DNA from 2 places in the Colwellia sp. RE-S-Sl-9 genome. Region 1 is predicted to be linked to the other one. Evidence: predicted binding sites of a transcription regulator. Region 1 holds the regulator's gene; the other holds the start of a gene.
What was found. The regulator NrdR, encoded in region 1, represses ribonucleotide reductase genes. The targets are predictions, from matches to a motif close to AAACACNANATNTNGTGTTT.
Positions count from the first base shown of each region.

Region 2: the regulator NrdR is predicted to act here: its motif matches at 3,942-3,961, upstream of nrdA (class 1a ribonucleoside-diphosphate reductase subunit alpha).

Region 1 is NZ_CP182631.1:2,240,213-2,256,296, reverse strand. It holds gene cobT (nicotinate-nucleotide--dimethylbenzimidazole phosphoribosyltransferase) at 1-386, opposite strand, end outside; gene ACM9HF_RS09650 (FecCD family ABC transporter permease) at 399-1,403, opposite strand; gene ACM9HF_RS09645 (ABC transporter ATP-binding protein) at 1,400-2,212, opposite strand; cobalamin riboswitch at 2,340-2,544, opposite strand; gene ACM9HF_RS09640 (nitrate- and nitrite sensing domain-containing protein) at 2,568-2,753, shown strand; gene ACM9HF_RS09635 (DUF1499 domain-containing protein) at 3,198-3,920, shown strand; gene ACM9HF_RS09630 (PhzF family phenazine biosynthesis protein) at 3,980-4,891, opposite strand; gene ACM9HF_RS09625 (alpha/beta fold hydrolase) at 4,958-6,406, shown strand; gene ACM9HF_RS09620 (ABC transporter ATP-binding protein) at 6,417-7,166, shown strand; gene ACM9HF_RS09615 (ABC transporter permease) at 7,163-8,326, shown strand; gene glyA (serine hydroxymethyltransferase) at 8,650-9,906, shown strand; gene nrdR (transcriptional regulator NrdR) at 10,015-10,476, shown strand; gene ribD (bifunctional diaminohydroxyphosphoribosylaminopyrimidine deaminase/5-amino-6-(5-phosphoribosylamino)uracil reductase RibD) at 10,498-11,634, shown strand; gene ACM9HF_RS09595 (riboflavin synthase) at 11,679-12,338, shown strand; gene ribBA (bifunctional 3,4-dihydroxy-2-butanone-4-phosphate synthase/GTP cyclohydrolase II) at 12,349-13,458, shown strand; gene ACM9HF_RS09585 (DUF4156 domain-containing protein) at 13,588-13,953, opposite strand; gene ACM9HF_RS09580 (PH domain-containing protein) at 14,188-14,565, shown strand; gene ACM9HF_RS09575 (NAD(P)-dependent oxidoreductase) at 15,152-16,033, shown strand.
Region 2 is NZ_CP182631.1:269,379-285,462, reverse strand. It holds gene gyrA (DNA topoisomerase (ATP-hydrolyzing) subunit A) at 1-1,896, opposite strand, end outside; gene ubiG (bifunctional 2-polyprenyl-6-hydroxyphenol methylase/3-demethylubiquinol 3-O-methyltransferase UbiG) at 2,287-2,997, shown strand; gene ACM9HF_RS01195 (HAD-IA family hydrolase) at 3,006-3,662, shown strand; gene nrdA (class 1a ribonucleoside-diphosphate reductase subunit alpha) at 4,050-6,323, shown strand; gene nrdB (class Ia ribonucleoside-diphosphate reductase subunit beta) at 6,433-7,563, shown strand; gene yfaE (class I ribonucleotide reductase maintenance protein YfaE) at 7,617-7,916, shown strand; gene ACM9HF_RS01175 (Hpt domain-containing protein) at 7,975-8,355, opposite strand; gene ACM9HF_RS01170 (SpoIIE family protein phosphatase) at 8,443-10,164, opposite strand; gene ACM9HF_RS01165 (STAS domain-containing protein) at 10,167-10,475, opposite strand; gene ACM9HF_RS01160 (methyl-accepting chemotaxis protein) at 10,504-11,697, opposite strand; gene ACM9HF_RS01155 (protein-glutamate methylesterase/protein-glutamine glutaminase) at 11,687-12,751, opposite strand; gene cheD (chemoreceptor glutamine deamidase CheD) at 12,773-13,435, opposite strand; gene ACM9HF_RS01145 (CheR family methyltransferase) at 13,460-14,299, opposite strand; gene ACM9HF_RS01140 (methyl-accepting chemotaxis protein) at 14,309-16,084, opposite strand, start outside.

The DNA.
Region 1 (16,084 bases):
CTCATGTTAATTAATCGAGATGAACTATCGGTAATGGGGTCTATAATGCCAGCATCAACGACTTTAAAATCAATATTGTTTACCTTACAAAAACAGTTAATTGCGGCGCCGCCAGCGATAAAATTTTGTACCATTTGGCGAGTTACACAACTTGGTGCAATTGAAACACTTTCTTCACTAATACCGTGATCTCCAGCAAAAACTAAGGCAGTAGGTTTGTTAATTGAAATATGTGAAATAAGCTTATTGCTTTTATTACTTTGAATAAGCGCAAGCTGTAAAGCCGTGCTTTCTAATAAGCCTAAAGAGCCAACAGGTTTGGTTTTTTGATTGATTTTATCTTGAATTTTACTTTCAAATTCAAGATTTAACGCTTTTATTTCCATAAAAAATCTCGCTTACATTTTTCGTAATAGGGCTAAGAAAAACAAACTGCCCATCGCTGAAGTAATAACACCTATTGGTATTTCTTGTCCGCCTAATGCCGTACGCGCAACAACATCTACCCACACTAAAAAACAGCCACCAACTAAGCCTACGGCTATAAATAATTTAGCGCTGGTAATGCCCACAAAAGGCCTAACAATATGTGGGATCATCAAACCAATAAAGCTAATGCCGCCACAATAAGACACAATAACGGCTGTTATTGCAGCACATAAAATAAGGGTAATAACACGCAAGCGTTCAACTTTTACTCCTAAGGTGCGAGCGCTGTCGTCACTGAGTAATAGCGCATCAAGCTGGCGTCCTAATAAAAGTGCAATAAGCGTAGCAATAATAATTACGGGGGATATCAACAGTAGAGCGTTGGTGTCTGCTCTGGCTAAACTGCCCATGAGCCAAAAAATAACGCGGTTACTTGAAAAAGCATCACCGCTGTAAAGAATAAAGGTGGTTAAAGAACTTAATAAGAAGGAAACCGCTACGCCTGCTAACAGTAAGTGCTCAATGCGACGCCAATTATTTTGATATATCACAATTAAAATAAGTCCAACCGCTAATAAAGACCCTAAAAAAGAGGCAAAAGGTAACGAAACAAGCTGCATTGATACCGGTAAAAACTGAGTTAAAGTTGCCCCTAAGCCTGCTCCAGAAACAATACCAAATAAATACGGGTCGGCAAGTGGGTTACGTGTCACGTTTTGCATTAAAGCGCCTGCTAAAGCTAAACCAAAGCCCGCGATAAAACCAAGCAATACCCTCGGAAAGCGTATTTCCCATAAAATGGTATCGTAAATACCTTTTTCACACCCTTGAGTTACACATTGCCATACTGCTTTATGGTTTAATTCAACAACACCAAACCCAATAGAAGACAATAACGTGATAACAACGAGGCTAACAATTAACAAGAGCGAATATTTGTACGGTAGCTTTTTTGTTAATAAGTGATTTTTCATGATTGTAGCCACTTTGATTCGTCATTTACTTGGTTGTTTATACCAGCAAAGGTAATTCTTGTTTTTTGAGTGAAAGGGTTTTTATCAATAGCGCATTCTAGTTTAAATACATCAGTTAAGTTTTCGGCGGTAAATACACTTTCAGGTGTGTCATCTGCTACAAGTTGACCGTTGTTTAACATGAGCACTCTATCGCAATATTGGGCGGCTAAATTAAGATCATGAATAGTGATCAATAAGGTTATGTTGAGGGACTTGGCTAACATTAATATTTGATGCTGATAGTACATATCAAGATGATTCGTAGGTTCATCCATAATCAAAATATCAGGCGCTTGTACAATAGCTCTAGCAATTAATACTCGCTGCTGCTCACCGCCTGATAAAGTACTAAATAATTGATGCTGTTTTTTTATCAGATCAACCTTGATTAACGCTTGTTCAATATTGTGTTTGTCGGCATCTGTATTTATGTCAAACAATCCTTTATGAGGGATAAGCCCCATACCTACAATATCTAAAACAGTTAAGTTGAATGCAGACTCTGAATGTTGGCTAACCACAGCGACTTTTTTGGCTATATCTTTATTATTAAGGTTTTTAAGGGGCTTGCCATGCAAATAAATATTACCAGAATAATCTGAATATTCGCCGTATAAACATTTAAGAAGAGAGGTTTTTCCTGCGCCATTGGGGCCAACGATAGCAACGGTTTCACTTGCTTTTATTTGTAGGTGAATACCTTGAATAACCTTTTTTGGGTTTGCAGACCAAGTAACATTATTTGCTTGTAGAACAAAGGGTGACATATGTGCCTTAACCATAATAGCGAATAAAACATAGCGAATACAATTTTAGGAAATACAAGGACACATCATAAGAAGTCACTCATAATTATATGAGAGATATTCTTAGTTTTTCGCGTTACCCGCACGTTCACTAAAGGCGATTAAGGCAGGTGTTCTGACTTAAGTGTTTAGTGATGTTATTTTAACCGTCACTAAACTCTCTTTACAGTTGCGGGAACAGTTATGGAATTAAGTGGTTGTTAATAAAACTAACCATGTCTTGCACCATATTCCCCTTTAAGTTTTTCCTCTAATAAATAAGAGTAAAAAACACCTTAAAAGCGCCGACATCTTACCACAGTTATTTTTTAATTAAATAACAGTATTTGTTTTATCAATATTTACCAATGCTATGCAACAACCTGCTGTACTTGAAGTTGAAAAACTACGAAAAGTTGCAATGGAAAAGTCAGCAACGGGGAAATTTGGTATTGATGCAAGCTACTGGTTCGAACAAGCAACAGATAGAATAAAGCAGTTAAACAAGTTGAAAACAAACTAAATATATCAGTAATGAAACTAACTGATATATTAAAAATTCAGCGAATAGCTCGTTAATGTTAAGCGCTGATGTTATTTTTATTATAAGTTTTTTAGTTATAGTTATAAGCTACGTCGTGATTAAAGATTTAGATAATCGCATAAAAGATTTAATGGCCGTCTTTAGTCAAGTTAGAAAAGAAAACGATTTAACCGTTAGAACTAAATACATTGATAAAAGTGAGCTAAGCTAAAATTTCATACCTAAAATCAATAAATGATCAACGCTACAGCGTACTTGAACACAGCTTTGAATATTAAGTGGATATTATTTTTTCACTTTTGAAACCGAAGTTGAGCAATGAAATAATGTAAGCCATTCTAAGGTCTAGATATACTTCGTAGTACAATTATCCACATGCCTGCTAAATATATGGGCTTCTATTAATACCGATCTTAAGGCAACATGATGTTCATTAAAAAAATTATAACTATTTGTAAGTTTTTAACTATTCCTTTGTTACTGGGTTTTCCTCTTGCCGTTATTGCTTATCGTTTGCAATTATGGGGCATGGGAACGTCTTTTAAAATCATTCAATTTACAGGGTATGCTAGTATTGTTGTGCTGGTAATAGCGATAGTAATTGGTTTATTTGCGTTTTTTACAAAGCAACAACGTGTGCTTAAAAGTAGTGCTATAGTCGCTATTTTATTAGCTATACCGGCTGTTGGTTTATCAATGCAAGCGGCTAAAGCTAAGTCTTTACCTTTTTTACATCAGGTAAGTACTGACACGGTTAATTTACCTCAATTTAAAGCCATTTTAGCCTTGCGTGGCGAAGGAACTAATCCACTAGAATACGACAGCGAAAAATTAGCTCCGTTACAACAAAAAGTTTATCCAGAACTACAACCCATTGTAAGCATCTTGAACACAGAGCAAGCGTTTAATAAAGCTATTGATACGGCGATAAAATTAGGCTGGGAAATTGTTGCTAAAGATATTAAGCAAGGAATGATTGAAGCAGTTGATACCAGTTTACTCTGGGGTTTTAAAGACGATGTAGCTATTCGTATTCAAGCAACGGATACAGGAAGTAAGATAGATCTACGATCCATTTCTCGTATTGGTGGAACAGATCTTGGAGCTAATGCCAAACGTATAAAAAGCTTTATATCATCATTTTAATTATGCTTTTAACTAGGTTTGTTGATCTTTCAGGGGGCTGAAAAAACAATCTTGATAGATCAACAGATCCTAGGGTATTTTATCTTTTTACAATCAAATAAATAAGCAAAACCACTCACTTCTACTTTCGTAATTATACTATCACGTTTAAAGATTGAAGCTTTCAGTAAAGAAGGCGACTCCATTATTCTACCTTGCTCAAACGTGTAGTGTTGGCCATCTATAACCTTATACTTATCTAAATAACAGGCGAGAGCACCACAAGCGCTACCCGTAGCAGACTCTTCAGGAATACCAAATAAAGGTGCAAAGTTTCGACAGCTGGCTGTTAAACTATTTGAATTACTTTCTGAGATATTTTTTTGGGCTGGAGATAACTCAAACAGGTGAATGCCAATCGCATTATATTTTTCACTAAAACGCGATATTTTATCTAAATCAGGCACTATTGAATCTAAAGTTCCAAAGGGTACAGGTATTATTACATCAGCTAAGCCCGTTGAAATAATTTCACAAGGTAGATTAGTCGTAGCAAATAACGTTTCAGAAATATTTAATAACTCAGCTACTTCTTTGCTTTCAACTACACCTAAATATTGCGGGAGTGTTTGTTCCATATTCACTAAGGTATCAGTGGCCACTTTTACCTTTAACTTTCCCGCTTTAGTTTGTTGAGTATACTCTTGCGCTTCAATGATCTGTTTTTCGAACAATAATGAAAATGTTGCTAAAGTCGCGTGTCCACAAAAATCAACTTCATGATTCGGAGTAAAAAATCGAACATTAAAGTCGCATTCAACATCCGCTGATACAAAAGCGGTTTCAGAGTATCCCACTTGTGTGGCAATATACTGCATTTGCTGCGGTGTTAGATTATCTGCATTTAATACAACACCTGCTGGGTTACCGCCTGAGCCATTGTAAGTAAAAGAATTAAGGTAATAAACTGTTATATCCATATAAGTATTCATGAGATTTTTTAGTCAAATAATTTATTTTAATAGACACCAAATTTAAAATTTTTACAAGGGAAAGTAATGAAGAAAACAAGATTCGTTCTATTTTCATTTTTGTTAAGTATTACAGCTAATGCTGCGTTGGCGAATGAAGAAAACTCTGCTGTTGAAAACTGCCACATTGATGGTATTCGCTCGCAAGTAAAATGTGGCACTTTAAATGTCCCCGAGAACTACAATAAGCCTGAAGGCAAAAATATTTCCATTAATTATGCTGTGTTACCAGCGATTGATAGCTCAAAAAATAATGCGCCACTTATGTTTCTTGCCGGGGGGCCAGGTCAAGCAGCTGTTGAATTAGCAGCACATATACGTCGAAGCTTTGTAGAAATTAGAAAAACACGCGACATTATTTTAATTGATCAACGAGGTACTGGTTTATCTCAACCCATGTTGTGTGATGAAGCTACCAAAGGGAATTTATATAGCATGATTCCTGAAGAGTTTTCTGAACAAGAAACGCTAGATTGTATTACAAAATTAAAAGAAACTAACGAGCTAAGCCAATACAACTCAGAAAATGCAATCCGTGATTTTGATGCAGTAAGAGAAGCATTAGGTTACAAGCAAATGAATCTTTATGGTGGCTCTTATGGAACAAGAGCGGCGCTTACTTATATGCGTTTATTTCCCGAAAATATTAAAAGTGTTGTGTTAGATAGCGTAGGGCCGATTGAAGTACCTATCGGTTTATTTGGTTTGAGCTCAGAGCGATCATTTAACTTATTGCTTGAACATTGCGCTAATGAAGAAACCTGTAATAAAGCCTACCCTAATTTAAAAGAAGAGTTTGAAACTGTTATTAAGCGTTTATCTAACGAAGTGGTTGCTTTATCTATAAGTCATCCTCGATTAGGCACTAAAACGCCTTTTAAATTAAGTAAAGGAAAATTCATCAATACGCTATTTAAGCAACTTTACAGTACAGAAACTCGCACTATAGTGCCTTTAATTATTCATCAAGCCTTTCTGGAAAACTACCAGCCATTAGTAGGAATTATTTCTGCAGGAGAAGGTGCTATAAACATGTACGTGGGACTAACGTTTAATATTGTATGTAATGAAGATATGCCAAGAATTACCCATGATATGCGCGTTAAAGACAGCAACAATAGTTTTGATGGTGGTAGTAGCCACGCTATTTTTAAAACAGCTTGTGATGTATGGCCAAAATATCAGGTTGATGAAGCTTTTTACAAGCCCGTAGTGGCTAATATTCCTACCTTAATATTGTCGGGTGATTTAGATCCCGTTACACCGCCAAGCAATGGCGAAAAGTCAGCGAGTACTTTACCTAATAGCCATCATATTATTTCAAAAAACAGTGCGCATATTGTGGCTTCTTCCGCTTGTGGTGTAGCAATGATTAATGAATTTTTACAACATTTAGATCCTAAAAAAGTGGATCAAACGTGTTTGTTAGATATACCTGCTGAGTCATTTATGACAAGCCTAAACGGCAGCATATAAGGAAATAATTATGATTGAAGTTAATGATTTACATAAATCTTTTTTAGGCGCTAAAAAGAAACAAGTCATCGCCTTAAACGGTTTGTCTTTTACCGCAAAAGATGGCGAAATTACTGGAATTTTAGGACCTAACGGAGCAGGAAAAACCACCTGTTTACGTACATTATATGGTTTATTAAAAGCGGATTCTGGCTCCGCTACTATTGATGGGATACAGGTTACCAAGTCACCTATTGAAGCTCGTGCTAAGTTAGGTATTTTTCCTGATAAATTTGGATTATATGAACGACTAACCGCTTACGAGCAAATAGATTATTTTGCAAGTATTCATGGTTTGCAAGGCGCAGTTAAACATCAAGCGATTGAAGACATTATTAAAGATCTTGAAATGGAAGAACTCGCACACCGTAAAACTCAGGGTTTTTCTCAAGGTCAGCGAATGAAAGTTACCCTAGCGCAAGCTTTAGTTCACCAACCACAAAACTTTGTTTTAGATGAGCCAACTCGTGGTTTAGATGTAATGAGTACTCGTGTTTTACGTAATCACTTAGCTAAGTTTAGAGACAAAGGTCACTGCATATTATTTTCGTCTCATGTTATGCAAGAAGTCGCTGCTTTATGTGATCGCGTCATTATTGTAGCTAACGGCAAACTAGCCGCACAAGGAACACCTACTGAGCTATGTGACTTAGCGGGCGAAGCATTATTAGAAGATGCCTTTGTTAAATTAATAGGATCTGACGAAGGGGTTGCCGCATGATTCAGTTTAAAGCGTTATTAATAAAAGAATTTAAAGAAGCCTTTCGCGATAAGCGTGCGCTTATGGTTGCCATGACCATGGCTATGCTCGCACCTGTTATGATTTTAGTATTGTCAAAAACCATGATCAAAGAAATGGTGGCAACGCCGCCTGTTTATTTAAATGTAACAGGCGAAAGTTTCGCACCTAAGTTAATTAAACAACTTAAGCAAAATAATATTTACCCATTAACCGACGCACCAGAAGATATCAAAAACCTTTGGACAGAGCGTAATATTGAACTCATTATTCCAGAAAATTTTGCTGAATATATGGAAGAAGGGCGGGTTATTACCATCAATTTACGTGCTGATTTTAGTGAAAAAGCATTGAATGCGCCTATCAGACGAATTAAAAATCAAATTAATCAATATGCACAAAGTATAGGTGCCAAGCGGTTAATTGTTAGAGGGATAGACCCACGTATTTTACGACCTATAAAAATTAACGATCAAGATACTGCACAGCCAAGCAGTAATGCTATGTTTATTTCTTTAATGTTGGGCTTGTATGTATTAATGGCTGCTTTTATGTCGGGCCTTTCCGTCGCTATTGACTCAAGTGCTGGCGAGAGAGAACGTAATGTACTTGAAATGCTACTTTGCCAACCGGTAAGCACCTTTAAAATAGTTGCCGCTAAGCTTTGTTGTGCCAGTACTATCTCTATAATTGGTGTTACGTTAACGTTAGTGCTCACGTCTTTTTCAGTCAGCTTTGTCGATTTAACTAAAATTGGCGCAACATTTAACCTCGACTTTATCATGGTGTTATTTTTAATTTTATTGTTATTACCGATTAGTTTCTTTGCTTCAGCTTTACAGCTATTTGTTTCCTTTCAGGCAAAGAGTTTTAAAGAAGCACAATCAACCGTCAGTATGATTATCATGTTACCCGCGATGATCCCTGTTGCTCTTATGTTTATTGATGATAAACCTCAATGGTTAGATTGGTTACCTGTTTCTGGGCAATCTTTATTAATGGACGATTTATTTAAAGGTATTCCGATTAACTGGGCAGCCTTTGCAGGTACAGCCTTAGTGACTATTGGATTAACCGCTGCACTAGTGATCATACTTTCGCTACGATTAAAATCTGAAAAAGTAGTTTTAGCGTTAAGTTAACGTCTTTTTTCCTGTATTGTGCTCAATCAAATAAGTCGTTATTTTTATAATATGTATTTGTTTTATGTATAAGTGAAATTAAATTCGTTGATTTAATTTTTATTCCGTATTATATTTTGTTTTATTGTGGTTTGTTGTTTTTTAGACGTTACTAGGATCTATAGGATATATTAGATTACTAAATCGACTAACATTTGTTTGTTTTAGCATGTACAAAATAGCTAGTTTCAGGCAAAATACTGCCCATAAATTTTATTGATTTTTTATTGAATTATACCCCACAGCCTACGTAGAGTTATTGGCTGACTACTTGAGGATTTTACATGCTTAAACGTGATATGAATATCGCAGATTTCGATGCTGAATTGTATGAAGCAATCACTAAAGAAACTGTTCGCCAAGAAGAGCACATCGAGCTTATCGCTTCAGAAAACTACTGTAGCCCTCGTGTACTTGAAGCTCAAGGTTCACAATTAACGAATAAATATGCTGAAGGTTACCCAGGTAAGCGTTATTACGGTGGTTGTGAATACGTAGATGTAGCTGAGCAATTAGCTATTGATCGCGCTAAAGAACTTTTTGGTGCAACATATGCTAACGTTCAACCACATGCTGGTTCACAAGCAAACGCTGCAGTATTCCAAGCATTAGTTACTCCAGGCGGTAAAGTATTAGGTATGAGCTTAGCTCATGGTGGTCATTTAACGCATGGTTCACACGTAAACTTTTCTGGTAAGTCGTATGAAGCTTTTCAATACGGTTTAGATCCAGAAACCGGTGATATTGATTACGTAGAATTAGAGCGTTTAGCGGTAGAACATAAACCAGAAATGATCATTGGTGGTTTCTCAGCATTTTCAGGTATTGTTGACTGGGCTCGCATGCGTAAAATTGCAGATAAAGTTGGCGCATATTTCTTCGTAGATATGGCTCACGTTGCAGGTTTAGTTGCTGCTGGTTTATACCCTAACCCAGTTCCACATGCTCATGTAGTTTCAACAACTACACATAAAACATTAGCTGGCCCACGTGGCGGTTTAATTGTTTCTGCGTGTGATGATGAAGACATCTATAAAAAATTAAACAGTGCTGTATTCCCAGGTGGCCAAGGTGGTCCTTTAATGCACGTTATTGCCGCAAAAGCAGTAGCATTTAAAGAAGCTTTACAGCCAGAATTTAAAACGTATCAGCAAGCTGTTTTAGATAACGCTAAAACTATGGTGTCAGTACTTCAAGATCGTGGTTATAAAGTTGTATCAAATAGCACTGAAAACCATTTATTGTTACTTGACCTTATTGATAAAGACATTACCGGTAAAGATGCCGATGCTGCATTAGGTAAAGCACATATCACCGTAAACAAAAACTCAGTACCAAATGATCCACGTTCACCGTTTGTAACTTCAGGTTTACGTTTAGGTACACCAGCAATTACACGTCGTGGTTTTGGTGTTGAAGAGACTAAAGAATTAACAAGCTGGATTTGTGATATTCTTGACGATATTACTAATGAAGCAACTATTACAGCGGTTCAAGGTAAAGTTAAAGAGCTTTGTTCTCGTTTCCCTGTTTACGGTTAATTTTTTAAACAGTAGTTTGAATTATTAATATCGAATAGAATGGCCGCATTAGCGGCCATTTTTATTTTATTAAATAAAATGGTTTAACATCAGTTATAGGATCACACCATGCATTGTCCTTTTTGCTCTGAAACAGAGACTAAAGTTATTGATTCAAGATTAGTCGCTGATGGACATCAAGTTAGAAGAAGACGTGAATGTTTAGCTTGTAGCGAACGATACACAACGTTTGAAATAGCTGAACTTGTTATGCCAAAAATCATTAAGCGAGATGGTTCAAGAGAACCGTTTAATGAAGACAAAATGCGTAATGGTTTAGTACGAGCATTAGAAAAAAGACCGGTAAGTGTTGAAAATGTTGAGCTTGCTATCAATAGAGTTAAATCGACATTACGCGCAACAGGCGAACGCGAAATTTCTAGCGAAATGCTAGGTAATACCATTATGGAACAGCTAAAATATTTAGATAAAGTGGCTTATGTTCGCTTTGCTTCGGTTTATCGTTCGTTTGAAGATATTAAAGAATTTGGTGAAGAAATTGCCCGTTTAGGTGATGAAAAAAGTAGCTAACCTGAGTTTATATTAAAGTTTATGACATCATTTTCAAAGCAAGATTATCAGTATATGCAGCGAGCATTATCGCTAGCTAAGCGTGCTCACTATACGACCTCGCCTAACCCCAGAGTGGGTTGTGTATTGGTAAAAAACAATGAAATTGTGGGCGAAGGTTATCATGTTAAAGCAGGCCTTGGGCATGCGGAAGTTAACGCACTTAAACAAGCGGGCAGTTTAGCTAAAGGTGCTACAGCTTATGTAACGCTTGAGCCTTGTAGCCATTATGGTCGAACGCCACCTTGCGCTGAAGGTTTAATTAAAGCAGGTGTTAAATATGTAATAGCTGCCATGGTAGATCCTAATCCTCAAGTGTCGGGGAATGGTCTTAAAATGCTTGAAAGCGCGGGTATTACTACGCAACATGGCTTATTAGAGCAAGAAGCAAAAGCGTTAAATGTTGGTTTTATTCAGCTAATGACCACTAAGCTGCCTTATGTTCGTTGTAAATTAGCGGCGAGTATTGATGGCAAAACAGCTATGGCAAGTGGTGAAAGTAAATGGATAACATCGCCTGAAGCGAGACAAAACGTACAGCGCTTACGTGCACAAAGTTGTGCGGTTATTTCCGGTGCTGATTCTGTATTATTTGATAATGCAAAAATGAATGTTCGCTGGAATGAGCTCGGCGAGCTTAAAAATACCTATAGTGAAAATACTTTACGACAACCCATTCGCGTTATTATCGACTCTCAAAATAGATTGTCGCCAGAATTAGATCTTTTTAAAACAGAATCTCCTGTAATTATATTTACTCATAACATTGAAAATAGCCATAAGTGGCCATATTTTGTAGAACATATAAGCGTTCCTTATGCGCAAGGTTTAACGTCAAACAAGTTAGATCTTAAAGCTGTTTTATCTATTTTAGGTGAACGTGGCTTTAATGATGTACTTATTGAATCTGGCGCTAAATTAACAGGGGCTTTTGTTGAGCAGAATTTAGTAGATGAACTTATTCTTTTTCAAGCGCCTAAATTGATGGGAGCAGACGGTAAAAGTTTACTTAACATGCCTAACATTGAAACATTATCGCAAGCGAAAAAACTAACGTTTTCAGATGTACGCATGGTTGGAAAAGATATACGTATAACAGCAAAAATAGCTAAAAATTAACTTAAATAATCAATTTAACGATACATAATTAACAAGAGTTATTCATGTTTACAGGAATTATAGAAGCCGTAGGCCAAATAGGTACTATTCAAATCAATGCTCAAGGTGCGCGTATTACGGTGTTAACCGGTCAGCTTGATATGCACGATGTAAAATTAGGTGACTCAATCGCCACTAATGGCATTTGTTTAACGGTTGTTGATTTTAGCACAAACAGCTTTAGTGCTGATGTTTCTAACGAAACCTTAGCGCGTACTGGCTTTGCTCATTATAAAAGTGGTCAAAAGGTTAACTTAGAAAAAGCTATGTTACCCACTACGCGTTTTGGTGGGCATATGGTTTCAGGGCATGTTGATGCTTTGTCTGAAATAGTAGCAGTTGAACATGATGGTAATAGCATTCATTATTGGGTATCAATGCCTAATGATTTAGCCGGATATGTTGCCGAGAAAGGTTCTGTAACTATTGACGGCACAAGCTTAACGGTAAATAGTTTATCGGATAATAAATTTAGATTAACTATCGTGCCGCATACTACTGAACAAACAATTATTAGCAGTTATCAAGTGGGCGCTAAAGTGAATTTAGAGGTTGATTTGATAGCACGGTATATCGAAAGATTGCTAACACACAAAACAGCTGAAAATAACCAACAATCAGGTGTTACGCATGAACTATTAGCACGCAATGGTTTTATCAAATAAAGAGGTAAATATGAAATTAAATACCCCACAAGAGATTATCGATGATATAGCTCAGGGTAAAATGGTTATTTTAATGGATGATGAAGACCGTGAAAATGAAGGCGACTTCATTATGGCTGCTGAAAAGGTAACACCTGAAGCAATCAACTTCATGGCCACTCATGGTCGTGGTTTGATCTGTATGCCTATGTCTGTAGAAAAGTGTAAACAGTTAAAGCTACCGTTAATGGTAGACAACAACAACGCACAATTTAGCACAAACTTTACTGTATCAATTGAAGCGGCTGAAGGTGTAACAACGGGTATCTCAGCAGCAGACAGAGCAAAAACAGTTTTAGCGGCAGTAGGACCGAATGCTAGCCATTTAAGTATTGTTCAACCAGGGCATATCTTTCCGTTAATGGCGAAAGATGGCGGCGTTTTAAATCGAGCTGGTCATACTGAAGCTGCTGTTGATTTAGCTCGATTAGCTGGCTTAGAACCTGCAGCAGTTATTGTGGAAGTATTAAATGAAGACGGCACTATGGCGCGTCGCCCAGACTTAGAAGTTATTGCTGAAAAGCACGGTATAAAAATGGGCACCATTGCAGACTTAATTGAATACCGTAATGCTAACGAAACTACAATAGAACGTGTAACTTCATGTAAATTACCTACAGCTTTTGGTGAGTTTGACTTAACTGTATTTAAAGATACGATTGACGGACAGGCACATTTTGCTTTAACAAAAGGTGAAATTAAAGCTGATGAGCCAACTTTAGTACGTGTACATCTTGAGAATACTTTTAGAGATTTATTATTTAGCGAGCGCGAAAGTGTTTCACAATGGCCAATGGCTGATGCGTTAAAAAGAATCGCTGATGAAGGTGGTGTTTTAGTATTGCTAGGTAAGCATGAATCAACAGAAACATTGATCGCGCAAGTTGAAAAATACGCAAAACAAGACGCTGGCGAACAGGTTAAAGAAGTTAAACGTCATGTGGGTTCACGTAATGTTGGGGTAGGTTCACAAATTTTATCTAATTTAGGCGTAAGTAAAATGCGTTTATTAAGCTCGCAAAGTAAATATCACTCTTTATCAGGCTTTGGTTTAGAAGTGGTTGAATATATTGCTGAGTAAGCTTAATAAGTATTAAGTGATGTAACTTAAAAACGCTACTGAGGTAGCGTTTTTTATTTGTCTCTGTGTAAATTAGAGCCTTCAACCATTCAACCATTCAACCATTCAACTATTTAGAAATGATCACGGTTATTCCTTACGGCACTTATAAACATTACCAGATAATGTTACGTTGGTTTGTTGGCTTCCGCCGCCAAATCCATCATCATAATGGCCTGTTTGACCAGCTCTTTGCGTTAAAATATAAATAGTGTCACCGCCAAGCATCATGGCTTTATTTTTTAGATCGTTACGTGCCCCTGTTTCTAAATCAGCATTAGAGGTAAAGGAGCCCGTAAAAAAATCGCCTTGGCTACCTGTAATATCTCCTAAAAATGCGCATTCTTGCCCAGGTTCATTATGGGTTAATCTTACGCTATTAGCTTCAGGGATTATGGCTGTTGAAGAACATGCCGCTAATGTTGTTACAAATATCATGGTGAATACAGCTTTCATTATTAGTTCCTATAAGTATTTTGATTCGATTATTTTATGATGTTCGTTAATTATTAATACTTACAAAGTGTTGTAATAATGTAAGTACAACTTACAAATCGCGATCAGTTTTTTACAATTTATGAAAATGGAGCTGTTTAACGTTTGAAAACATGACAGTAAATTCGTTGTGCATTGAAAATCTTCAGGTTAAGGTAACTATCTCTGACAACAGCCTCGAAAAAGGAATTATTTATGATCGATTTTAAAAATTCATCTGTATTTAAACTAAAGCGAATTGATAATGAAGATGCGAGAGAAGACTTTCATGCCTTTTTAATTAACGACGAAACGATTTTTGCCACGTTCAAAAGTATTAGAGATCAAGTGGTATTCACCAATAAACGTGTAATTTCAGCCAACGTGCAAGGTATTACAGGATCTAAAGTTGATTATACCTCTCTTCCTTACAGCAAAATTAATGCATTCTCTATTGAGACTTCAGGCACGTTAGATTTAGATTGCGAAATACAATTATATATCAGTGAATTAGGCCAAGTTAATTTCGAAATTAAAGGTAGTTTCGATATTGTTGGTTTTAATCGTTTAATTAGCCAATACGTTCTTGAATAACCTTTATACTCTATTCCTACCATAAAAAAAGCTTCAATATTGAAGCTTTTTTTATGAATTTTTATTTATTCACTTCTCATTTCTTATTTAATCCCGTTTTCCTTATTTCTATTAAGGTAAATATTATTGGTAATGTTTTTTTTCTATAGGTAATTGTTATTGGTATTACAATAAATCATAAATTGGTTGACACTTATTTTATTGTTGGTTAGTATTGCTTAGCTGGTAATATCTTTTGTAAAACTGAAGAACACTTAATATTAGAATTTTTAAAGTGTTTAGTGAGGCTAATAAATATACAGATGTGTTTTTTATTTAGCTTTTATGGTCAGTTAGGTTAGAGCGAGATTAGTATTTGTACTCAAACTTATTAAATCTGGATTTATAGCGGAATTTTACATGCACTCTTATCAATGGTGCTTCCCTATAAAGCTGATTCACAAAGCATTAGTGCAATGGGTTATTTATTCAGACATTAATCTGAGTTTTAAGTGAATTTTTCTTTTATAAAGAAAATATTACGTCCAACGTGGCGTTAGCGATTTTAGACTTAGACAAACAACACCAATATATTTAGGAGTTAGATATGACAAAACCTATCATAGGTTTCATCGGGCTTGGCCTAATGGGCGGCAACATGGTTGAAAATCTGCAAAAACGTGGTTTTCAAGTTAATGTAATGGATCTTAATAAAGATGCTGTTGCAACGGTAATTGCTCGTGGTAATGCCACTGAAGTTACTTCAGGTAAAGAATTAGCTGAGAAAAGCGACATTGTAATGCTTGCACTGACTACGTCGAAAGTAGTTGAAATGGTAGTTTACGGCGATAACGGCGTATTAGCGGGCATGTCAGAAGGTTCTGTATTAGTAGACTTTGGTACTTCTATTCCGGCTTCTACACGTAAAATTGGTGCAGACCTTGCGGCTAAAGGCGCAGGAATGATTGACGCGCCATTAGGGCGTACACCAGCTCACGCTAAAGATGGTTTACTTAACATTATGGCCGCTGGCGATATAGAAACTTTTAATAAAGTTAAACCGGTATTAGAGCAACAAGGCGAAAACGTATTTTATCTTGGTGCACTAGGTTCAGGTCATACAACTAAGTTAATTAACAACTTTATGGGAATGACAACCGTAGCAGCTATGTCGCAAGCCTTTGCTATAGCAGAACAAGCGGGGGTTGATCGCCAACAACTTTTTGAAATTATGTCGTCAGGCCCGTCGAGTTCACCTTTTATGCAATTTTGTAAAAACTACGCTGTTGATGGTGTAAGTGATCTAGGCTTCTCGATTGGTAATGCGAATAAAGATTTAGGCTATTTCCTTGAAATGGTCCGTGATTTAGGTACACGCTCTCAAATTGCTGAAGGTACCTCTGCAAACCTACAAGCAGCATGTGATGCTGATATGGGTAGAGGGAATGTTCCAGAGATTTTTGATTACTTCCTTAAACTAGAGAAGTGATCGGATAATGCCTGCTAGTTGTTATATTTTAGAACAACTAGCGGGCAATAC
Region 2 (16,084 bases), 2.0 Mb from region 1:
CGTAATTCTTTCATCAGCTTCTAATGGAAGAATATTAACAATTGGACGCCCTCTCGCTGTTCTACTTGCTAGAGGTAATTGGAAAACTTTAAGCCAATACATTCTTCCTCTATCAGAGAAACAAAGAATAGTATCGTGAGTATTCGCGACAAGAAGTCTTTCAATAAAGTCTTCTTCTTTCATTTTAGTTGCAGCTTTACCTTTACCGCCTCGACGCTGAGCATCGTAATCGGCTAGAACTTGATATTTAACGTAACCTTCATGAGAAAGTGTAACAACCACATCTTCTTCACAAATTAAATCTTCCATCGATAAATCATGGGACGCAGAGCTAATTTCTGTTCTACGTTCATCACCGAATTCAGTACGAATGTCTTCAAGTTCTTCACGAATAACTTCCATTAAACGCGCAGGAGTCGCTAATATGTGTAACAACTCAGCAATAAGATCAAGAAGCTCTTTGTATTCGTTTAATATTTTCTCATGCTCTAGACCCGTTAATTTATGTAAACGTAAGTCTAATATTGCTTGAGCTTGTTGTGCTGTTAAGTAATATTTATTGTCTCGAATACCAAATTCTGGCTCTACCCATTCAGGTCGAGCAGCATCGTAACCGGCTGCTGAAAGCATTTCAGCAACATTACCTAACTCCCAACCTTGAGAAGTAAGCTTTTCTTTAGCTTCACTTGGTGTTGGAGAAGTTTTGATCAATTGAATGATCGGATCTATATTCGCTAATGCGATTGATAGACCTTCAAGAAGATGTGCTCTTTCACGAGCTTTACGAAGTTCAAATATTGTACGACGAGTTACAACTTCACGACGATGTAATATAAATGCTTCAAGCATTTCTTTCAGATTAAACAACTTAGGTTGGCCATTTGTTAAAGCCACCATATTTAAACCAAACGACACTTGCATTTGAGTTAATTTGTAAAGATTGTTTAATACAACTTCGCCTACTTCACCACGTTTTACTTCAATAACCATACGCATACCGTCTTTATCAGACTCATCACGTAAGGCAGAAATACCTTCTAAACGTTTTTCTTTAACAAGCTCAGCCATTTTTTCAATTAAGCGTGCTTTGTTAACTTGGTAAGGTAGCTCATGAACAACAATAGTTTCTTTACCTGAATTGTCATCAACTTCTATAGAAGCACGAGCGCGGATCTTAATTTTACCACGGCCTGTTCTATAAGCTTCTTGAATACCTGCACGGCCGCTAATAATAGCCGCAGTAGGAAAATCAGGACCCGGAATATGTTCAATTAACTCTTCAATTGACAGCTCACTATTTTCTATAAGCGCCAAACAAGCATTAATCACTTCCGTTAAGTTATGCGGTGGAATATTTGTTGCCATACCAACAGCAATACCTGAAGTACCGTTAACCAATAAATTAGGTATGCGTGTAGGCATTACAGCAGGAATATGCTCAGTTCCATCATAGTTAGGAACAAAATCAACCGTTTCTTTATCTAAATCGGCCAAAATAGAATGTGCAATTTTTGCCATTCTAATTTCGGTGTAACGCATAGCAGCAGCGGAGTCACCATCGACTGAACCGAAGTTACCTTGCCCATCAACCAACATGTACCTTAAAGAAAACGGCTGCGCCATACGAACAATAGTATCGTATACAGCAGTATCACCATGCGGGTGATATTTACCGATAACATCACCAACAACACGTGCTGATTTTTTATAAGGTTTATTGAAGTCATTACCTAGTACATTCATAGCGAATAAAACGCGACGATGCACTGGTTTTAATCCATCACGAACATCAGGTAATGCTCGCCCTACTATTACGCTCATCGCGTAATCTAAATAGGAGTTTTTTAATTCATCTTCAATATTTATTGGAGAAATATTGTTAGCCAGATCGGTCATAAATCGATGGTATCCCTTAACTTAGAACAAAATCAGAATTTTCGAAATTATAGTTATAATTAACACGGCATACTAACATAAAATTTCACAAGACAATACTGCTTTATGGCTCTCGATTATATTCATATACTTTTATCGAATGAATACTTATAAAGCCTTGTTTTAATTAATTAAAACAGAAAACATCAAAACGTTTAATATTTGAACAACAGTAAAAAACAGGATGATTTGACTACTTTTTAAACCATTAATTTAATTCACCTAAAAATAACTACAAATGAAGAATAAAAGCTAAATTTTACTCTGGATATACTTTTAAGCTACTAGGTTTGAATCACATTTTCATTTAGAATCATTAACAATGAAAACATTCTGCAATGAGTCTATAAAATGTCTAAAAACATTAACGTAAATTTTGATGAAATTGAAAAATTCGAAAAAGTCGCCAGTCAATGGTGGGATCTTACTGGTGATTTTAAACCACTCCATCAAATCAACCCACTTCGTTGTCAGTTTATTATTCAACATGTACATAATCTCTTTGATAAAAACATACTAGATGTAGGATGTGGCGGAGGCATACTGAGCGAAAGCTTAGCCAAGTTAGGCGCTAATGTTACGGGTATTGATATGGGAGAAGAACCTCTAAATATAGCAAAGCTTCATGCATTAGAATCTAACGTTAAGTTAGATTATGAAAAAATAACAGCAGAGGAGAAAGCCAAACAAAGCCCTGAAGCCTTTGACATTGTAACTTGTATGGAAATGCTTGAGCATGTTCCAGACCCTTCTTCAATCATTTCTGCATGTGCTGATATGGTGAAACCTAATGGTTTTGTGTTTTTCTCCACCTTAAATAAAACCATCATGTCTTATTTGTTAGCCATAGTCGCTGCAGAAAAAGTACTTAAACTTGTTCCTAATGGTACCCATAACCACGATTCGTTTATCAAACCCTCAACCTTAATTTCATGGGCTGAAGATCAAAATTTAAAATGTATTGATGCAGTAGGAATTCACTACAACCCATTAACAGAAAATCATAAATTAACATCAAAATTAGATGTTAACTATATTTTATGTTTCCAAAAACAAGCATAGGAAAAAGAATGAATAAGCATACTGCAGTATTATTCGATTTAGATGGTACTTTATTAGATACCGCAAATGATCTAGGCGAAGCATTAAATTATGTATTAAAAAATAAAGGTCTTGAGCCTGTCGACAGAGAAAAGTACAGACCAATTGCCTCTGACGGTGCGAAGGGTTTATTAGAGTTAGGGTTTGGAGAACGACTTTCGGAATTTAATTTTAATGCGCTGCGCATTGAATTTTTAAATTACTATGAACAAAATATTGCTGTTCATACTAAGTTATACCCTAATATAGAAAAATTATTATTCTCATTGAATGAAATGAATATTCCTTGGGGAATTGTAACGAACAAACCTGAATACTTATCTAAAATTTTAGTGCCCAAATTTCCGCAATTCGATCAATGTAAAACATTAATAGCTGGAGATACCCTGCCTCAGCGTAAACCACACCCTGCTCCTATTTTATTTGCATGCGAACAAATGAATAGCGATCCCAAAAAATGCATATATGTTGGCGATGCCCTTAGAGATATTGAGGCTGGCAATAGCGCAAACATGTACACAATAATAGCGCAATGGGGATATATTTTAGATATTAATGAATGTGAACAGTGGCAAGCTGACGCTATGACTTTAAACCCACTAGACATAATGGCGACGATAAAATAAACAAGTGTTCAATTTGTAATTTATTTGATGAAAATTCAAACATTAACGACTAAAAAACAAACGTACATTTTATGTACACCTGTTATTTATTTAAAATAAATAACAGAAAATAATTAACCTAAAAAAAGCATTGCGTTTCTCATAAATCAAAAATAAAACGCCTTACTAAGTTAGTTGTTACTAACTGAATTTTTATAGTAGAGCATGACCTTAAATACATTAAATTTTAACACTTGCAATAGCCCTAAAACCTCACTATCTTGTGATCAGTTTTTATAAAACCCCAACATGTAGTGTATTTATTATCCACAAGCACTAGGTGGGGTTTAATTATTATAAATGTTCACATACGAACAAGCAGAACTATAAATTAATTACAGGTCTTTCATGAATAACAACCTTTTTGTTACTAAGCGTAACGGCAAAAAAGAACCCATTGATTTAGAAAAAATCCATCAAGTTATTGATTGGGCCGCGGAGGGATTAAATAATGTTTCCGTATCTCAAGTTGAATTAAAATCACATATACAATTTTATGATGGAATTAAAACAGCAGATATTCATGAAACCATTATTAAATCAGCCGCTGATTTAATATCAGAAGAAACACCTGACTATCAGTTTTTGTCTGCTCGTTTAGCTATTTTTCATCTACGAAAAAAAGCATACGGTAAATTCGAACCGCCTAAGTTATATGAACATGTAATTTCTTTAGTTGCATCTGGTAAATATGACCAACACTTAATAACGGATTACACGCAAGATGAATTTGAAGCAATGGAGCAGTTTTTAGACCATCGCCGAGACTTAAATTTTAGCTACGCGGCTGTAAAACAGTTAGAAGGTAAATACCTTGTTCAAAACCGTGTAAGTGGTGAAATTTACGAAAGTGCCCAGTTCTTATACATACTTGTTGCTGCGTGTTTATTTGCAAAATATCCAAAAGAAACACGTTTAAAATATGTTGAAGGTTTTTACAACGCTATATCTACCTTTAAAATTTCTTTACCTACGCCCATTATGGCAGGTGTAAGAACTCCTACTCGTCAATTCTCTTCTTGTGTACTTATTGAGTGTGGCGATAGTTTAGATTCGATTAATGCGGCATCTAGCTCAATTGTGAAATACGTTTCACAACGTGCAGGTATTGGTATTAATGCAGGTCGTATTAGAGCTTTAGGTAGCTCAATTAGAAATGGTGAAGCGTTTCACACCGGTTGTATTCCATTTTTCAAACACTTTCAAACAGCCGTTAAAAGTTGTTCTCAAGGTGGTGTTCGCGGCGGCGCTGCTACCTTATTCTACCCATTGTGGCACTTAGAAGTTGAAAGTTTACTGGTTTTAAAAAATAACCGTGGTGTTGAAGAAAACCGTGTTCGTCATTTAGATTACGGTGTTCAGTTTAATAAAGTAATGTATCAACGCTTAATTAAAGGTGAGTCTATTACCTTATTTAGTCCAAGCGATGTACCCGGTTTATATGATGCGTTTTTTGAAGATCAAGACGAGTTTGAAGCCTTATATACAAAATATGAAGCTGATCCATCCATTCGTAAAAAATGTATAAAAGCGATTGAGTTATTTACCTTGTTTGCACAAGAGCGTGCAAGTACAGGTCGTATCTATTTGCAAAACGTAGATCACTGTAATACGCATAGTCCATTTGATCCAAAACAAGCACCTATTAGGCAAAGTAACCTGTGTTTAGAAATAGCACTACCAACCAAGCCAATGAACGACATTAATGATCCTAATGGTGAAATTGCTTTATGTACACTTTCAGCCTTTAACTTAGGTGCTATTGAAAGCTTAGATGAGCTTGACCATTTAGCTGACTTAGCTGTTCGTGCTCTAGATAGTTTACTAGATTATCAAGACTACCCAATGCCGGCTGCTAAAAATGCGACGGTTGGTAGACGTACATTAGGTATTGGTGTTATTAACTACGCTTATTATTTAGCTAAAAATGGCTTGTATTATTCGAATGGAAGTGCAAATAACCTCACTCATAAAACATTTGAAGCAATACAGTATTATTTATTAAAAGCCAGTAACAACCTAGCTAAAGAAATGGGTGCTTGTCCTAAATTCAATGAAACTCGATTATCAAAAGGTATCTTACCTATAGATACTTACAAAAAAGAGATTGATAAAATTGTTAGCGAACCACTCCACTTAGACTGGGATAGTTTACGTGCTGATATTATGGAATTTGGTGTAAGAAACTCTACAGTTTCGGCATTAATGCCTTCAGAAACATCATCACAAATATCTAATGCAACCAATGGTATCGAACCACCTCGTGGTCTTATAAGTGTTAAAGCAAGTAAAGATGGCATATTAAAACAAGTTGTACCTGATTACGCTAATTTAAAAGATAACTATGAATTACTTTGGAATATTCCAAGTAACCAAGGTTATTTAGAGCTAGTCGGTATTATGCAGAAATTTATCGATCAAACCATCTCAGCTAATACTAACTATGATCCGTCACGTTTTGAAGGTAGAAAAGTACCTATTAAACAAGTGTTGAAAGACATATTAACGGCTTATAAGTTAGGTATAAAAACAATGTATTATCACAATACTAGAGATGGTGCTGACGACAGTCAGGTAGAAGTTGAAGACGATGACTGTGCCGGCGGCGCCTGTAAAATCTAAATACTGTAAGTATTCATTTAATCAAACATTGTAATTAATATAATAATAACAATCTGTATTAGTAAAATATTTATATCAAACTTATGTTTGATATTTTCAGGGAAAATAAATGACGTATACAACGTTTAATCAGTCGGCTAATAATGCTTTATTAGAGCCTATGTTTTTCGGACAAAGTGTTAATGTAAGCCGTTACGATCAACAGAAGTTTGTAAATTTCGAACGATTAATAGAAAAACAATTATCATTTTTTTGGCGACCTGAAGAAGTAGATGTTTCTAAAGATCGTTCAGATTGGCAGAGTCTTACGGATTCAGAAAAACACATTTTTATTTCAAATCTCAAGTACCAAACATTACTTGATAGCATGGCTGCTCGTTCAGTTAATGCAGTATTACTTCCTTTAGTATCATTGCCTGAACTTGAAACCTGGGTTGAAACATGGGCGTTTAGTGAAACCATTCACTCTCGTTCTTATACCCATATTTTAAGAAATTTATTCTCAGACCCTAGCGAAGTATTCGATGATATTGTCGTCAACCCCGCTATTTTAAAAAGAGCAGCAAGTATAGCTAAATACTTTGATGACGTAATACTAACAACTCAATTACTACAATCTCAAGGAGAAGGTAGTTACGAAGTTAATGGTGAAACCATTGAAGTATCAATGCGTAAATTAAAGGAACGCTTATACCTTGCTATATGTTCTGTTAACGCCTTAGAAGCTATTCGTTTTTATGTAAGTTTTGCTTGTTCTTTTGCCTTTGCAGAGCGTGAGCTGTTAGAAGGTAACGCTAAAATTATTAAGTTAATTGCTCGTGATGAGGCTTTACATTTAACAGGCACACAAACCATTCTCAATTTATGGAGTAATGGGCAAGATGATCCTGAAATGCAAGAAATCTGTAAAACATTGAAAGATCAAGGTCGTCAAGTTTTCTTAGATGTTGTTGATCAAGAAAAAGAGTGGGCAGAGTACCTTTTTAAAGATGGTTCAATGATTGGTGTAAATGCTGAAATTTTAAAACAATATATTGAATATATCAGTAATCAAAGAATGACAGCTATAGGCTTAGATGCGCCTTTTGATATAAAAACAAACCCGCTTCCATGGATAAACGCCTATTTATCAAGCGATAATGTTCAAGTAGCGCCACAAGAAACTGAAATATCTAGCTACCTTGTGGGACAAGTGGATTCGTCTGTATCTTCTGATGATTTCGACGACTTCGATTTATAATTTTATTAATATTGAACAAAGCATTAGCATGCTGATTTATAGGTGTTTACAAAATGAAAGATGCTAATGCTAGTCCTCCTTCGACCTCAGCAGATAACCCTATAAAAATTTCAATTGAAGGCACAACTGTTCTCTATAAAGATTCAGAAAAAACACTGCTAGAATTTTTAGAGGGTGAACACTATGAAATACATTATCATTGTAGAGATGGGTATTGTGGTGCTTGTCGTATAACCTTAAACTGTGGCGAGATAAATTACTTTAAAGGTGAGCCTTTAGCCTACGTTGGACAAAACGAAATTCTGCCATGTTGTTGTAAACCCAAAAGTGATATTGATATCACTTTAATTTAAAGCAATTAACTTACACCGGCAGTGGTAAATTCGACTTAATAACTTCAAATTTTACTCATCAGCTTTTATTTAATAATACTAGCTCTATTCCCTCCATTACTTTAGTAAACTCCGGTTTTAAAGCGTCTAATAGCCCCTGATAGTCACTATCTCTTCTCTCATTAATCGCAATATCTAATAACTTTACTTGTTCAAATAACGTCATAGCCCCAATAGAACAAGCCACTCCTTTTAAAGTATGCACTAAACGTTTACAGTTATCAGGATCATCCCCTAATATCGCTTTTTGAATATTGTCATCGTCTTGAGCATGATCTTCATAAAACATGAGTATAATTTCTTTATATATCTCATCATCACCTAACACATTACCTACACCAATTTCATAATCAATACCGGGCAATTGCATTTTACACCTATCTATATCGCGATTATTCAATCCTTATCCCCTTAATACATAAAGTGTTTTATAAAACCTGTTTTTCCATTCATTGAAAAATAGATAATTTAAAAAATGAAGAATCATCTAAGCAGTCCAAGCATAAGACGCCTCAACTATACTTCCATTATTTTTATAAACTAAAGATTCACATAATTGCTCTAGCATCATGATACCTCGCCCATAAAGTCGCGTATTTATTTCTTGATCTCTATTTTGCTTATTAATATCAAAACCTTTTCCACTATCACTGATATAAATTTTAATTCGCCCTCCGTCATCAATAGGGTAATAACTTAATTTTATATCAACAAATCCCGTATTTAATTTAGCCAAGCGAGTTTCACGTTCATTAAAATATAACACGAACCCTTCCGCAGTACTTTTCAAATCAGATCCTAGCTCCAAAACACCATGGTCTAATGCATTAATAAAAAGCTCTGTTAATATAGTGTATAGATTTTGCCAATGATCAGAGTCACCTTCTATTTCGGTTATCTGATTTAATGCCATAGGAATGGGATTTATTTTAGCTAATCTTGAACCTGATAATTTAAGTTGCCATCTCCAAGCACACGATAAACCACCATCATGATAAACAACTTTTTTATTTTCATTTTTTATTACAGTGGATTCTTCGCTATCTTTAGATGATAACCAACCACTACAAGGTATATCTATTAATGATATATCATCTTCTTGAGGCATATTTTGACAGAAAATCATCATATCTTTTAATACCGTAGCACTCACATTCTTAGCAATAATACCTTTTTTTAATGATCGCTCAAAACGCTCAAATTCAAACATTTTTCCTTGGTCGTTTCTGGCTTCAACAATACCATCGCTAATTAATTCTATTCTGTCAGTATAGTCTACAGATAACACAGTTAAATGAGTTTCAACAATAAGTTGTGGTAAAACCCCCAAAGGAGGATGAGAAGATGCAATTTTGTGTTTTATATCGCCTTTATTTGACATGATATAAACATCAGGTAAACCAGCATTAAAAATATAAGCTGACTTATCATGCTCAGAAATACTCACAAAAGCAGCGCCTAAAAATAAATCAGGGGGTAATAAAGCATATAACTGTTTATTAATTTGAGTAATAATGTCAAATAACGCAAAGCCTTTACGAGTCATGGTTCTAAAGGTTTCAGCTAAAGGAATCGCACCAATAGAAGACCTAAGTCCATGGCCAGTAAAGTCTCCTAACATTACATTTAGGTTGCCATTTGGAGATAAGGCGGTTAATTGAATATCGCCACTAAATAGCGCAGCAGCTTGTTTTACTATACCAATTTTATCTAATGCGAAATTCCTCGCTTCTATAACGCCAGACATTAATCGTTCAGCTAATTCAGCATCTTTTTGTTGCTCTTGTTGCAATGATTTAACCTGACCGTATAAATCACTAATACGTTGAAGTGATTTAATTTTAGATTTAAATACTTTTGGAGAAAAAGGCCTAACTAAAATACCATCACCACCAGCATCTACACTATCAATATAAGCTTCCTCTGTATCATTACTGGTAATAAAAATTAAGGGACATAGGCTATTTTGGGAGAGGCTTTTTATTTTTCGAGTGGCTGAATACCCATTCATAATAGGCATATTTATATCCATCAAGACAAGATCTGGTTGATATTTTATATATTTTTCAATCCCTTCAGCACCATTATGCGCCATGATCACACGATACTTTTCTTCTTCTAAAAGAATACTTAGCATCTTGCACTGCACTTTAGAGTCATCAACAACCAGCGCTAATTTCCCATATTGATTACTTAAGGGTTTATTCATTTTTAGCTCTCTATTTTCATTAATTTATGAAATTGAGCTATTTCTAATATTTTATTTACGGTTTCACTAGGTTTTCTAATAATAACGCTGCCAGAATTACTTTCTGCATGGTCTTTCAATAATAAGATCATACCTAATGCAGAACTGTCCATATAAGAAGTTAAAGAAAGATCTAATATGTATTCAGTATTATTTGACTCTACATCAATATAAGAATCTCTAAATATCTGGTGCAAGGAAAAATCAAAACGTTCTGATATTCCAATAATAAGTTGATTCTTTTCTCGTAAAACTTGAACTTTAATCCCCATTATAACTTCCTCATAGATTCAAAATTTATCAAAATAAATCAACTTCACCTTCATCCATAGATGATTGTGATACTGAGCGATTTTCATTTACTTTATTCGTTTTATCGAAAGCGTCTTTACATTTTAATAGAATATCTTGGAGCGTATTAGAAGCACGTTCATCCTCTATGTTAATCGTTAAGAGCATATTACTTAGCAAAGCTAACGTGTCTAAATTACATTTAACTGATGTCAGTGTTTGATTAGTTAAGTCTTCAAATTGCAGCGATCTGACTCCTAGCGCTACGGTGTTATCTATTTGAGGCGTTAATGAAGCTAAGCTATTAATGATATCACCACTGTCCCTGTTAACTTTCGCAACATGAACAACCATATTACTCACATACTCTTTTGATTCTAAAGTTGATGTCATATCAGCTGACGCCATAGTTTCAACAGCTTCCCTTAGGTTTTTAATCATGTGTTGTGCTGTAAAAATTTCTTTTCGAATATCATTATTTAAATCTGTGGAGTTAACAGATAAAGCACGTACTTCGGATGCTACCACAGCAAAACCTCTTCCTGCTTCGCCAGCTCTTGCAGCTTCAATTGCCGCATTTAGCGCTAATAAATTAGTTTGGCTTGCAAGATTTTCTACTTCTGCCAATAAGCCAAAAATTCCATCTAATTGTTTAGACATATCATTAGTAAAAGACATTGCCTGTAAGCTCTGTTTACTCGTTGTTATAATAACGCCAACAAATTCTTCTAATGTTTTACTTGAATCATGAACAAACTCTTCAAGGGTTGTACCTTTTTCATCTCCTATGTTCATATGATTATTAATCACTTTATTCATCATTTCGTGCTGCTCACCACTTAAACTTTGTAAAGACTTAAAGCTTTGTGATAAACCTTCTGCAGCTTCTCTCACGAGTATGTTGGTTCTATCGAGTTCGGTATCTATAACAGACACTTGTTGCCCTACTAAAGAACTCAATTGTTCAAGTGTTGATTTTAAAAGTTTATTATTGTTGTCATGTGTATTACTAACGCTACTAACAGACTTGTCATTAATTATAGTCGTTTTTTTAGTGATAAATATTAAATAACCAAAAATCCCAACTAAAGAAACATTGAGTACTAAATCGATATTATTAAAGTCAATAAAAAGTACATTAACTAATTGATAAGCAGAAATAGCCCCTCCAATAAAAATAGGATATATAAGTTTATTTTTCACTTTTAATCACCTTCATTTCAGTTTTATCTAATGACGCGTAGGTCAATAATTCAGGAGCTATGCTTAACAAGTCAGTTTGTTTTCTATGAGCATTTAATTTGAAAGCAGCCCCAGGCATTCCCCAAATAAGACTACTTTCTTCGCTTTGAATAATAGTCATTGCTCTGTTATTTTTAAGCGCTAATAACCCCTTGGCTCCGTCTTGTCCCATGCCCGTCAATAAAATAGCTTGAGTATTGTCTGCTATTGGGAGTAAAGAATTAAAGAGAACATCAACCGATGGTTTATGTCTGTTAACTTCTTCTGAGTCTTCTAATATACAAAAAAGCGCTCCTCCTTTACTTTCAACTTTAAGGTGTTGATCTCCTGGAGCAATATAAACATTACCTTCTTTTATTTTTTGTCCATGCTTAGCTTCTTGTACTTTCATACAACAGTATTTATCCATTCGAATAGCAAAATGGGCACTAAAAACTTTAGGTATATGAAGTGTAATAACAATTGGAGGGCTATTTTCAGGTAAACCTAATAACACATGTTTAATCGCCTCAGTACCTCCAGTAGAAGCTCCAATAGCCACTAAGTGATTCTTTCTTTTACAGCCTAAAAAAGCGTTAGCATGAGATACAGCCTTTGCTGTAACTTTATGTTCAATATTTGCTGCAAATTTAATTTTATCTACAAGCGTTTCTTTAAAGTTTTCTTTTAAAGATAATAGTTCTTTAAAACTAGGCTTAGCTATAAAATCAATTGCACCTAACTCAAGTGCCTTTAACGTAACCTCTGCTCCTTGGGTTGTTAAGGTCGATAGCATTAATACTGGCATAGGCCTTAAGCGCATTAAGTTACCTAAAAATGTAATACCGTCCATTTTTGGCATTTCAACATCTAAGGTAAGTACGTCTGGATTTAGCTTTTTAATTAAATCTCGAGCAACATAAGGATCTTTTGCTTCGCCTATTACTTCTATCTCAGGTTCATCTCGAAGTACCTCTTTTACAATACTGCGAATTACTGAAGAATCGTCAACAATAAGTACTTTTATTTTATCCAAACTTTTTCCCTTGTAATTGAATTAAAATAACTCTACATCACCAGAAACATCACTTTGATTGAGACTACTACTATATTCTGTTTCACGATTTACAATGGTATCGTTGTTTAAGTTGTCTATCGGTTTAACAAAAGCACGTCCTGTATCAGGAAAAAACATCACTTTACGTGGATGAAAGTCTCCTAAATCTGAGCTTTCAATTACAATATTTTCTGTTGCTAAGTACGACAAAACAAACTCTATATTTCGCTCTCCCACATCAGACATACCCTTTAAAACTTTACCTCCACCAAATACTTTTGCTCGTAAATTAAATCGTCGTCCTCCATTTTTTAAAATAAGATTAATTAAATGTTCCATAGCAAAGTTACCATAACGCGTAGCATCTGATGTTAATCCTCTTTTTCCCCAATCAACTTCATGAGCTTCTTTTGATGTTAAAGGAAGCATAAAATGATTCATTCCCCCGATACCTGAACGATTATCCCAAATACATGCTGATACACACGAGCCTAACGTAGTAGCAATTCCTACTTGCTCTCGTGTTATGTAAAATTCTCCAGGTAAGATTTTGGCTACAACAATTTCTCTATCTTTATCCCAATAGTGATTAATATGCCTAAACTCAGGTAAGCAGCGCTTTTTACACTCATCTACTTGAGTATTTGTTCTATATATATTCATAACGCAACATTCCTGCAAAATACCCTAGTCCAACTTTCTAAAAATAGTACGACCAACACTTTTAAAATATTCTTGAAAAGCCCCTAAGTTCTCGCTGTGACCCAGTATTAATAATCCATTGGATGCCAATAATTGATGATACCTTTCAAATAATTGCCTTTGAGTTTTTTTGTCAAAATAGATAATGACATTTCGACAAAAAATAACATCAAATGGCCCTTTCATTGGCCAACCATTCATCAAGTTGAGTTCTTTAAATGTAATAAGCTGCTGTAATTCAGGCGTTACCCTTACTTTAGAACTATTAATACCGGTACCTCGAGAAAAGTACTTTCTTTTTAAATTATCGGGGATATCTTCAATGCGTTTAGCGTCATATATCCCCTGCTTTCCAGTGTTAAGTACATTGCTGTCTATATCTGTAGCTAAAATCTTTACATCCCAAGTATTGAGTAAGGTTTTGAAAGATTCTTTAACCGTTATAGCAATACTGTAAGGTTCTTCTCCTGTTGAGCTGGCACTACACCAAATTCTTAAACGCTTGCTTTTTTGCTTCATTAATCGTGGAAATTCATGACCTCTTAAATACTCAAAATGATGTTCTTCACGAAAAAAACTGGTTAAATTGGTTGTTAATGCATTAATAAAATAGCTTTGCTCTTCATCAGAGTTAGTTTTAAGTAACTGACAGTAATCTGAAAATGACTCAAGATGCCTATCTCTTATAATACGAGTGAATCGTCGATAAACCATTTCTCGCTTACTACTGTTAAGCACAATGCCTGATTTGTCATAAATATAACGACAAACAAAGTCAAAATCGGCGTCACTCAGTTTTTGCCGATTATCTCTAGAGTCTGCCATAATAGATACCTAAAACTCTTCCCACTCTTGATCTGACGGCGTACTTACACGAGGTGTATTTACTCTGCTATTTGAAACTGTTCTATCTCTGCTCGGTCTTTGAGCATGGCTACTTCTATTGGGTTGTAACTTAACGACTTGATGTCTATTTGTTTCTGGCTGATTGTTATTACTGGTATTAAAGAAGGCAACCTGATCAAGTAACGATTGTGATTGTTCTTCCATCGATTTACTTGAAGCTGCTGCTTCTTCAACAAGAGCAGCATTTTGTTGAGTCATTTCATCCATTTGACTCACTGCAGCACTTACTTCTCCAATACCTGCAGATTGTTCTTTACCTGCACTATCAATATCGCTGATCATTTTACTTACATCTTCAATTGCACTCACAAGTTCAGAAAATGTTTGTCCCGTTTCATCAACTAGCTTAGTGCCTTGCCCTACTGCTTCTACACTATCGTTGATAAGTCCTTTAATTTCTTTTGCTGCTCCCGCAGAACGTTGTGCTAAATTTCTAACTTCAGCTGCTACTACTGCAAAACCTCGTCCTTGTTCACCCGCTCTTGCGGCTTCTACCGCTGCATTTAATGCAAGTAAGTTTGTTTGGAATGCAATTTCATCAATAACACTAATAATATCGGCAATTTTTTTACTCGATTTATTAATATCGCTCATGGCTGTAATAGCACTTTTCACCACTTCTCCGCCATTACTTGCTTTAACCATAACGGATGAAGATAACTTACTAGCTTCTGTGGCATTTTCTGCATTTTGTTGAACTGTACTGGTTAGTTCTTCCATCGCAGAGGCTGTTTCTTCAAGACTTGAAGCTTGAGACTCTGTTCTATGGCTAAGTTCGTTATTCCCTTCTGCTATTTCTCTCGCTGAATCGAATACATTAGTTGATGCTTTACGTATTTCATCAACCATGGAGTTAAGTACATCAAGTACCTCGTTAATTGCATTACCGATAATACTGAACTCACCGACTAATTCTGTTTCTATGCCTTGCGATAAGTCGCCTTTAGACATAGTAATTAGAGTTTCTTTTATTTGTGCAATAGCACGTTTTCTAGCGGTTATATCCGTAGCATATTTAACAACTTTGAACGGTTTACCATTGAGATCTAAAATAGGATTATAAGAAGCTTGTATCCATATTTCTTTACCACCTTTACCAATACGCTTGTATTCGTTACTGTCGTAATCGCCTCGATTTAAGCCTTCCCAGAAAGCTCTATATTCATGGCTTACCTTATAATCTGGCTCAACAAATAAGCTGTGATGCTGACCTTTTATTTCATCGAGTGAATAACCAAGAGCATTTAAAAAGTTATCATTTGCTGTAATAATAGTACCGTCCATATTAAATTCGATAACCGCTTGTGATTTACCTATAGCACTGATTTGACCTGAGAAATCAGCATTATTTAATTTTTGTTCGGTTACGTCTGATGCGTACTTAACTACTTTAAAAGGTTTGCCATTTAAATCTAGAATAGGATTATAAGAAGCTTGTATCCAAACTTCTTTACCACCTTTCGCTATTCGCTTGTATTCATTACTGTCATATTCACCACGATTTAGGCTTTCCCAAAAAGCTTTATATTCGTGGCTTACTTTATAGTCTGCTTCTACAAACATACTATGGTGCTGTCCTTGAACTTCTTCTAGGGTATAGCCAACTGTGTTTAAAAAATTCTCATTTGCCGTAATTATAGTGCCGTCCATATTAAATTCGATTACCGCTTGAGATTTTCCTATCGCACTAATTTGACCTGAATA